One region of the Streptosporangium sp. NBC_01639 genome, then DNA from elsewhere that is predicted to be linked to it. Evidence: riboswitches for the same ligand, from Rfam matches in the RefSeq annotation. Region 1 holds a riboswitch; each other region holds the start of a gene.
What was found. A riboswitch is a leader RNA that binds a small molecule or an ion and turns the genes downstream of it on or off. The one in region 1 is predicted to bind cyclic di-AMP.
Positions count from the first base shown of each region.

Region 2: it holds a riboswitch for cyclic di-AMP, as region 1 does, so the genes downstream of both, OHA77_RS28070 (C40 family peptidase) here and OHA77_RS04260 (CHAP domain-containing protein) in region 1, are expected to answer to the same signal.
Region 3: it holds a riboswitch for cyclic di-AMP, as region 1 does, so the genes downstream of both, OHA77_RS31615 (coiled-coil domain-containing protein) here and OHA77_RS04260 (CHAP domain-containing protein) in region 1, are expected to answer to the same signal.
Region 4: it holds a riboswitch for cyclic di-AMP, as region 1 does, so the genes downstream of both, OHA77_RS07940 (C40 family peptidase) here and OHA77_RS04260 (CHAP domain-containing protein) in region 1, are expected to answer to the same signal.

Region 1 is NZ_CP109272.1:957,446-959,637, forward strand. It holds gene OHA77_RS04250 (oxidoreductase) at 1-117, shown strand, start outside; gene OHA77_RS04255 (TetR/AcrR family transcriptional regulator) at 133-711, shown strand; cyclic di-AMP (ydaO/yuaA leader) riboswitch at 1,077-1,214, shown strand; gene OHA77_RS04260 (CHAP domain-containing protein) at 1,233-1,928, shown strand; partial or broken gene OHA77_RS04265 (IS30 family transposase) at 2,040-2,192, opposite strand, start outside.
Region 2 is NZ_CP109272.1:6,139,533-6,141,724, forward strand. It holds gene OHA77_RS28065 (hypothetical protein) at 1-193, shown strand, start outside; gene OHA77_RS28070 (C40 family peptidase) at 265-948, opposite strand; cyclic di-AMP (ydaO/yuaA leader) riboswitch at 951-1,181, opposite strand; gene OHA77_RS28075 (3-isopropylmalate dehydrogenase) at 1,324-2,192, shown strand, end outside.
Region 3 is NZ_CP109272.1:6,936,260-6,938,451, reverse strand. It holds gene galT (galactose-1-phosphate uridylyltransferase) at 1-954, shown strand, start outside; cyclic di-AMP (ydaO/yuaA leader) riboswitch at 1,026-1,161, shown strand; gene OHA77_RS31615 (coiled-coil domain-containing protein) at 1,203-2,138, shown strand.
Region 4 is NZ_CP109272.1:1,788,277-1,790,468, reverse strand. It holds cyclic di-AMP (ydaO/yuaA leader) riboswitch at 405-562, shown strand; gene OHA77_RS07940 (C40 family peptidase) at 822-1,205, shown strand; gene OHA77_RS07935 (NAD(P)H-binding protein) at 1,464-2,192, opposite strand, start outside.

The sequences.
Region 1 (2,192 bases):
CCGAAGACGCTGACCCTCTCCCCCAAGGCGCTGGACGAGACGGTCGCCCGGCGGCTGTGGGAGACGTCGGAGGAGCTCACAGGCGTACGATTCGAGGCGCTCACCCAACACTCGTAGCCCATCGGAGCCACCTTGCGTCTCGACCCCAGACGAGAGCGCGCGATTCTCGACGCGACCATGGAACTGCTCTCCGAGGTCGGTTTCGAGCGCATGTCCGTCGATCAGATCGCCAGGCGCGCCAGTGCGAGCAAGGCCACGATCTACCGTCGCTGGCCGGGCAAGGAGGCCCTGGTGGTGGATCTGGTCCGCAACCACCTGGAGATCGGCGTCGCACCGCCGCCCGACACCGGGTCGATGCGCGGTGACCTCGTGGCGGTGGTGGGCGGATTCTGCCGGACCCTGGAGCAGCAGCACGGCCTGGTCTTCGGGCTGCTCCCGGCCCTGCTCACCACTCCCGAACTGGCGGCCGCCCTGCGTGAGCACGTGCCGCGCCCCGACATCACCGGCACCACCCCGCTCCTCGACCGCGCCCGCGACCGGGGCGAACTGCCGGGGAGGGCCGATCCCGGCGAAATCAGAACGGTCACCGAGGCCCTGGTCTGGCACCGGCTGCTCATCGTCGGCAAGCCGCTGGACGAGTCCTTCGTCGCGGACACGGTCGACCGGGTGCTGCTGCCGCTGATCCATGCCTGGACCGAGCCCAGACGATGATCGAACCGAGCGTTTTCGCAGGTAAAGCGGCCATCATCCAAAAGATCTACGATGATGGCGAAACCGTGGGGCGAAGCGGGTGCGGCCCCCCGGCCCTGCGGCGCCCCCGTCGGCCGAAAACGCCTTACCCGCAGGCGTTCCCGGCTCCGGCCGAGCCGCCGGCGCGGAGTTGTCGATCTTTGGGGCATGCCAAGCCCACCCCCTCGATTCGGGCTTATTCCCAAGCCAGGGCAATGTGCCCTACTTGTAATCGTTTGTCCTTTTCGCGTAGCTTCTAGTCATCCCTGGTGAACGTCCAAGTCCATCAAGGTCTATGCGTCACCATTGCCCGTCCGTGCTCCCTCTGAGCGGATGACTCCGCTCGATGGACACGGCCGCCGAATCCGCGGGTCTCGCGGAACCGGGGAACCACTTTTTTGGGGTGAATCGGCGCTTTCGCGCGCCGTAGGGCACTTCCCAGCCCGAACCCGTCAGCTAACCCGGTAGGCGGCATGAGAAGCGAAGCAAGGAGTTCTCCCCTCATGGCCACAAACCGCCTCACTCCCAAGTCCCGCAACCTGGCCCACGTCCTTCTCGGGGCATCCATCCTCGTCGGCGCCGGCACCCTCGCGGCTCCCGCGGCCCTGGCAGAGGCCCCCGGGCAGAGCCCGTTGAGCGCTCCCCCGGCAGAGGTCGTCAAGACCGTCAAGTCTCCCCTCGAGCTTCAGGCCGAGCGCCTGCCCAAGGTCACCGCCGCGAAGGTCCTGGACATCGCCGCGAGCCAGATCGGCGTCTCGGAGAACGCCCAGGGCGGCGGAACGAAGTTCCAGTCCTGGTACGTGTCCTCCCCGCGAGCCCAGGAGACCGTCGCCCGTGACGGCGGCAACCCGCAGGCCTACGCCAACGCCTCCTGGTGCGCGATGTTCGTCTCCTGGGTCGGCGACCAGGCCGGCATCCGGCCCACCGTCGGCTGGGACGCCTACACCGTCACCTACGCCCAGTGGTTCAAGAACAACGGACACTGGGGCACCGTCGCCAAGCCCGGCGCCGTCGTGTTCTACGACTGGCAGGGCGGCAAGAGCATCGACGGGATCGATCACGTCGGCTTCGTGAAGAAGGACAACGGCGACGGCACGATCAGCACGATCGAAGGCAACACCGGCAACGGCAAGGTCGAGGCGCGCGTCCGGCCCACCTCCCAGGTCGTCGGCTACGGCTACCCGGTCTACAGCGGCTGATCCTCCGGCGCCGCACACCACGGTCGCCCGACTCCGGTCCGGCGGACCCACCGGCACCGAAAGGGGCCCGGCTCATGGCGGTTTCAAGGGGTCGTCGCAACACCGCTGGTGTTAGGCAGTAAGTAGATCACGCAAGCGCTCGGCTGGGGTGTCCCAGTCGAGCGTTTTGCGTGGGCGGCCGTTGAGTTCTTGGGCGACGTGTTCGATGTCCTCGGGCCCGTAGACGCTCAGATCGGTGCTTTTGGGGAAGTACTGCCGGAGCAG
Region 2 (2,192 bases), 3.9 Mb from region 1:
CAAGTGGAAGGGAATGAAGATCTACCTGGAGCGCACCGACGGGCGGATCTGCGGACCGAAGACGGTGGTCTCGCAAGGGGACGGCACCTACTTCGCGGGGGTCCAGTACCTGTCCAATCCTGGATACGGTGTCCGGGCGTGCGTCAAGTACCGCACAGGCGACGTCAAATGCGGCGAGTGGAAGAAGGAATAGCCGCAGTACACGGAGGCGAGGCACCCGATGCGCCGGGTGCCTCGCCTCCCGTTCACGCGGCGCCCCACTGCTCAGGACTGGGCCGCGAGCGTCGTGGGGGCGGGTGCGGCGGCGAGCTTGGCCTGCTCGATGGAGAGCTTGACGCCCTCACGGTCGGGGCGGACGGCGCCGGCGAAGCTGTCACGGCGCCAGGCGGTGAGCTTCTCCTCCTTGACCACGTCGCCGGTCTGCGGGGCGTGGACCATGTAGCCGGGCTTGCTGATCATGCCGACATGGCCGAGACCGTGGAAGAAGACCAGGTCGCCGGGCTTGAGGTTCTTCCAGGAGACCTTCTTGGAGAACGCCGCGTACTGGTCGTAGGTGACGCGGGGCAGCTTGATCCCGGCGGCGCCGTAGGCACGGAGCATCAGGCCGGAGCAGTCGAAGCCGCCGTGGCCGGTGGCGCCCCAGACGTACGGCGTGCCACGTTTGGACAGGGCCCACTTCACGGCCTTCTTCCAGGCGGGGACCGGGGCCTTGGCGGTGAGGGCCTCTTTCAGCTTGGCGCCGGTGAGCGTCTGCGTCCCGGTCGCGGGCTTGGGAGGGGTGAGCATCGGGATCTCGGCCGCGGGCTTGGCGCCGGGGATCGTCGGAGCCTCGGCGGCGGGTTCGGGGGAGGGGAGGGGGGCGTCCGCCAGGGCGAGGGAGGGGGTCGCGAACACGGCGGCGCCGGCCACGAAAAGGGGCAGGACACGGGGGTAGATCTTGCCGGACAAGATGGTTCCTTCCATAAGGCCGGCCGGGTTAGCTGTCGGGCTCGGGCGTGGAGGCCGCCCTACGGCGCGAGAAAAGCGCTGATTCGCCCCAAGGGATCCCGTGCAGGCGGCCTGAGACACGGCTCCGGCATGCGGAGCGATGTCCCGGGCGGCCGTGGACCCCGGAAGTGGTTCCCCGGCTCCGTGCAGACCGAAAGGGGGGACGACCTGCACGGATTAGGCATCGGTTCGAATGCAGAGGACCATAACGAAACTTCACGAAAGGGTCAAGACCGCGCAAAAGCGGACAAAACGATCAGGGGGTTTTGCGGGCGCAGACTGTCCGATGGGTGAGATGGGTGTTCGTCTACCGAGACGGGGCGGTAGGGTTCCGGTATGGACGCGCGTAACATTCGCCTGGCAGTCATCCCCGGAGACGGGATCGGAGCAGAGGTCGTCACCGAGGGCCTGAAGGTCCTCGAAGCGGTCGGCGCGAAGGTGGAGACCACCACCTACGATCTTGGCGCCAAGCGCTACCACAAGACCGGTGAGATCCTTTCCGAGACGGTCCTGGACGAGTTGCGGGGATACGACGCGATCCTGCTCGGCGCGATCGGCGACCCCAGCGTGCCCCCGGGCATCCTGGAGCGCGATCTGCTACTCAAGATCCGCTTCGAGCTCGACCACTACGTCAATCTCCGCCCGGTCAAGCTCTTCCCCGGGGTCGAGTCCCCGCTGGGCAAGGCCCGCCCCGAGGACGTCGACATGATCGTCGTCCGTGAGGGCACCGAGGGGCCGTACGCCGGGGCCGGCGGCGTGCTGCGCCGGGGCACGGCGCACGAGGTCGCCACCCAGGATTCGGTGAACACGGCCTTCGGCGTCGAACGGGTCGTCCGTTACGCCTTCGACAAGGCGCTCGGCCGGACGCGCAGGAAGCTGACGCTGGTCCACAAGACCAACGTGCTCACCTACGCCGGTGACCTCTGGGCCCGCACGTTCGACCGGGTCAGCCTGGAATATCCCGACGTCGAGACCGACTACTGCCACGTCGACGCGGCCTCGATGTTCTTCGTCAGCCAGCCGGAGCGGTTCGACGTGATCGTCACCGACAACCTGTTCGGCGACATCCTCACCGACATCGGCGCCGCCATCGCCGGCGGCATCGGCCTGGCGGCCAGCGGCAACGTCAACCCCGACCGCACCGCGCCGAGCATGTTCGAGCCGGTGCACGGCAGTGCCCCCGACATCGCGGGCCAGGGCAAGGC
Region 3 (2,192 bases), 3.1 Mb from region 1:
CGCTACGACCCGCTCACCGAGGAGTGGATCGCGGTGGCCGGACATCGCCAGGGCCGCACCTTCCTCCCACCGGCAAGCGAATGCCCGCTCTGCCCGTCCACTCCCGGCCACCCGACCGAGATCCCTTCGGGGGCCTACGACGTGGCCGTCTTCGAGAACCGCTTCCCCTCTTTCTCCTTCCAGACGGGTGAACACATCGAGGTCGGAGGGCTGAGCGAGGTCCGCCCGGGGATCGGCCGATGCGAGGTGGTCTGCTTCACCTCCGATCACGACTCGTCCTTCTCCCGCCTGTCCGCCGACCAGGTCGAGCTGGTCATGGAGGCCTGGATCGACCGTACGGCGGAGCTGTCCGCGCTTCCCGGCGTGGAGCAGGTGTTCTGCTTCGAGAACCGGGGCGCGGAGATCGGCATCACCCTGGCCCACCCGCATGGCCAGATCTACGCCTACCCCTACGTGACCCCGCGCACCAGGCTGTCCCTCGGCGCGGCCGGGCGACATCGGGAGCGGACGGGCGGCAACCTGTTCGCCGACGTGCTCGCCGCCGAACGCGAGGCGGAGGTCCGGGTGGTGGCGTCGAACGAGCACTGGACGGCCTTCGTCCCCGCCGCGGCGCGCTGGCCCGTGGAGGTCCACCTCTACCCGCATCGGCAGGTCCCGGATCTGTGCGCGCTGGAGGCCGCCGAGCGGGCGGCGTTCGGCCCGCTCTACACGGACGTGCTCCGCCGTCTGGACGGATTGTTCGGTGTGGCCATGCCGTACGTCGCGGCCTGGCACCAGGCGCCGGCGCGTGTCGGCCGCGACCTTTCCTACGCGCATCTGGAACTGTTCAGCATCCGCCGGGCGCCGGACAAGCTGAAGTATCTCGCCGGATCGGAGGCCGCCATGGGCGCCTTCGTGAACGACGTCCTGCCGGAGGAGACGGCACGCCTGCTGCGATCGATTGTCACAGGATGATCACTGATTGATCTCGGATTAAGGTCGCATTACCTCGTATTTACCACTACCATCCTCACCCATCGGACCTTGTGTCCGATATGCCTAATTCCGGGCGCGTCGCCCGGGAGCCGGGGAACCACCGCATCTGGGGTGAACCACTTCGGTGGAAGGGCTTCCTCCAGCCCGAACCCGTCAGCTAACCCGGCAGGCGTAAGGAGAGGAGAGTCGTGGCGGCTCTGTCCCCCACGTTCCGTCGCCATGCGGCCTTGACCGTTTCCGTGATTTCGGCCCTCACGTTCACCCTGGGCACCGTGTCCACCGGCAACGCGGCCCCCAAACCGGACGAGTCCCAGCTCCGTGCCGAACTGACAACGTTGAACAAGAAGGTCGACAAGCTCATCGAGGCCTACGCGGCCAAGCGCGAATCCCTCAAGAAGGCCCAGGACGCCGAGGGAACGGCCAAGACGGACCTGCGCAAGGCCGAGGAGGCCTACGCCGAAGCCGAGCAGCGGGTCGACTCCATCGCACAGCTCAGCTATCAGAGCAACACAGGCGACCTGCCCTCGCTGCTGTTCTCCACCGACCTGAGCGGTGCTGTGATCATGGAGCAGTTCGCCGCCCAGGAGAGCGCCTCCCTGCAGGGCTTCGCCCGGAGCCGGGACCTCAGGAAACAGGCGGCGGACAGGGCGTCCCTGCTCACCAAGCAGATCACCGAGGAGGCCGGAGCGGTGGAGGTTCAGCGCAAGGAGGCCGAGAAGGTGATCGGCGACATCGAGAAGAAGCTCGACGCGCTCGTCCCCACCGGCTCCGGCCGCCGTGCCGACGGCACCTGGTCTCCCCAGTTGCCCACGGGTGCCGACAACATCACCGACCGCACCCGGATCATGCGCGGAGCCGTTCAGAACCGCTTTCCCCTCCCCTACGAGATCGGCTGCTACCGGGCCGAGAACGACGGCGGCGAACATCCGCTCGGCCGGGCCTGCGACTTCATGATGAGCACCGGCGGGTCGATGCCCTCCGCGGCCCACGTCGCCCTCGGCGACGAGATCGCCGCCTGGGCCATCAAGAACAGGGCCACCCTCGGGGTCAAATACGTGATCTGGCGCCAGCGCATCAACTCCGGCTCCGGTTGGAGCTCAATGTCCGACCGCGGCAGCGTCACCGCCAACCATTTCGACCATGTCCACATCTCGATGCTCTGAGAAGGGGTCGAACAGCATCTGATGCGCGATGGTGTCCAGGGTGAAACAGGTCTC
Region 4 (2,192 bases), 830 kb from region 1:
TCAACCGACTTCGCCGAAGCTCCGGGGTATCCCAAGGCGCCCCTTGGCGGGGCGATGCCGGTCGTTCTACGAGCCGGGAAACAAAGATCAAAAACCGGAAAACAAAGATCACACCCAATGTGATGAAAGTTACAGAAGTAATGTGCTTTTAGATCTTGATGCAGTGAATGTGACGAGAGTCATAGCCCAATGGGGGAGCCGCATATCACGCGGTGATCAAGAGGCCGGGAAGGGGCTTACCGATCTCCATATTCATGGCATTGCTTTGCCGAAATTTTTGGTTCGCGGTAACTTCTGGCGGCGCGGTGACATGCCATGTCACCGCATTGTGTGACTGCTCTCCGGAGTAGGCATCGCGCTAGAAATCCAATTGGCCGCTGCTCCCCTAAGGGGTTGATCCCCATGGCGGCGGCCTGCCGAATCCGTGCAGCCAGGAGGCACGGAACCGGGGACCCAAAGGCCTTCGCGTAAGGCCAGGGGTGAATCGGCATATGTCATGCCGTAGGGCGACTTCCCTGCCCGAATCCGTCAGCTAACCCGGTAGGCATCAGTGGAAGTCCCAAGGAGAAATCCTGTCTACCACCCTGCGTAACCCCCGTCTGTCGCGCCTTGCCCGCCTTTCCCTGGGCGGTGCCGTACTCACACTGGCCGCTTCGTCGGGAGCGGTCGTACTGGGATCCACAACGGCACAGGCGACGGCCGACACCGGGCCCACTCTCCAGGTCAGAAGCACCGGCTCTCAGGCTGAGAGCACGGTCAAGGCCTCCGCCGGCACCGCGGCGCGCAGCAGCGCCAAGAAGGCGAAGGCCAAGAAGACCACGTTGAGCAGGGCCGCACTGCAGAAGGTGAAGGCCGGTAAGGCGGTCTCGGCGGCCAGGAAGCAGATCGGCGATCCGTACCGGTGGGGAGCCTCCGGTCCCGGCGCGTTCGACTGCTCCGGGCTCGTCCAGTACGCGTGGCGCAAGGCTGGGGTGACCCTCCCCAGGATCACGACCAGCCAGTACCGCGCCGTCCGGAAGAAGGTCTCGTGGCGCAGCCTGCGCCCCGGCGACCTGATGTTCTTCTACGGCAAGGGCCACGTGGGCATGTACGTCGGCAAGGGCAAGATGGTGCACTCGCCGAGCAGCGGCAAGACGGTCCGGACCGTGAGCCTGAAGGGGTACTACAGGTCCTCCTTCGCCGGCGCGGTCCGTCCCGGCGGCTAGACCGAGGAAATCGGCCCAGTCCGCCCTCCGTGGAGACACCGTTGGCGAAGTAGATCAACGGAAACGGCCTCGTGATCACTGGCGTGATCGCGAGGCCGTTCCGTGTGTGGAGCCGTATGCCGATCCGGCTGCACCGCTGAGCTTGTTCTTCTGTCCTCCGGATTTTTGTAGCGCTGTGAGGGTGCGGCCGCGTGCGACGGTCTTGCCGACGTCGCAGCGAGGCGTGGGTCGACGGTCGCCGAGATGCGGACGTGCGGTTCAGCCGGTCCGGAAGGCGTCGGCGTTGCGTGCGCACCAGGCGGCGAAGGTGCGGGGCTTGCGCTGGAGCAGGCGCTCCACGGTGTCGGTGCGGAATCCGGCGGTGTCGGCGCGCATGAGGTGGAACCCCTCGGTGATGGCCTCGGCCAGCGCCGGAGGTGCCCCTTGGGGGAATCGGGAGGCGACGGCCTCCTCTGCGGTGGTCACTGCCCGGACCGCGATGTCCCGGCCGACCGCCGCGGCGAGGATCTCGACCTGTTCGGTGACGGTGAACAGCTCCTCGCCGGTGAGGACATACTCCTGGCCTTGGTGGCCGTCGCCGGTCAGCGCCAGGGCGGCGACGGCGGCGATGTCGGCGGGGTCGATCGGCGCGTACCGGCCGGGGCCGGCCGGATCGAGGACATAGTCCGCCTCGCGGATGGTGGGCAGCCAGTCGAAGGCGTTGGTCATGAAGCCGCCGGGCCGCAGGAAGGTGGCCGGGATGTCGGAGGCCCGGATGGCCTGCTCGCGTTCGTGGTGCCAGCGACCCATGGCGGGCATGGGGTCGCCGAGCACGTTGAACGAGGACAGGTGCACGATGTGGCGCACCCCTGCGGTCTGGGCGGCGGCCACGGCGTGCCTGGTGTGGTCGAGGCCGATGCCGGGGGTGAGCAGGAACAGCCGGTCGACTCCGGCGAAGGCGGGCGGCAGCGTCGCCGGGTCGCTCAGGTCCGCCACGACGCGTTCGGC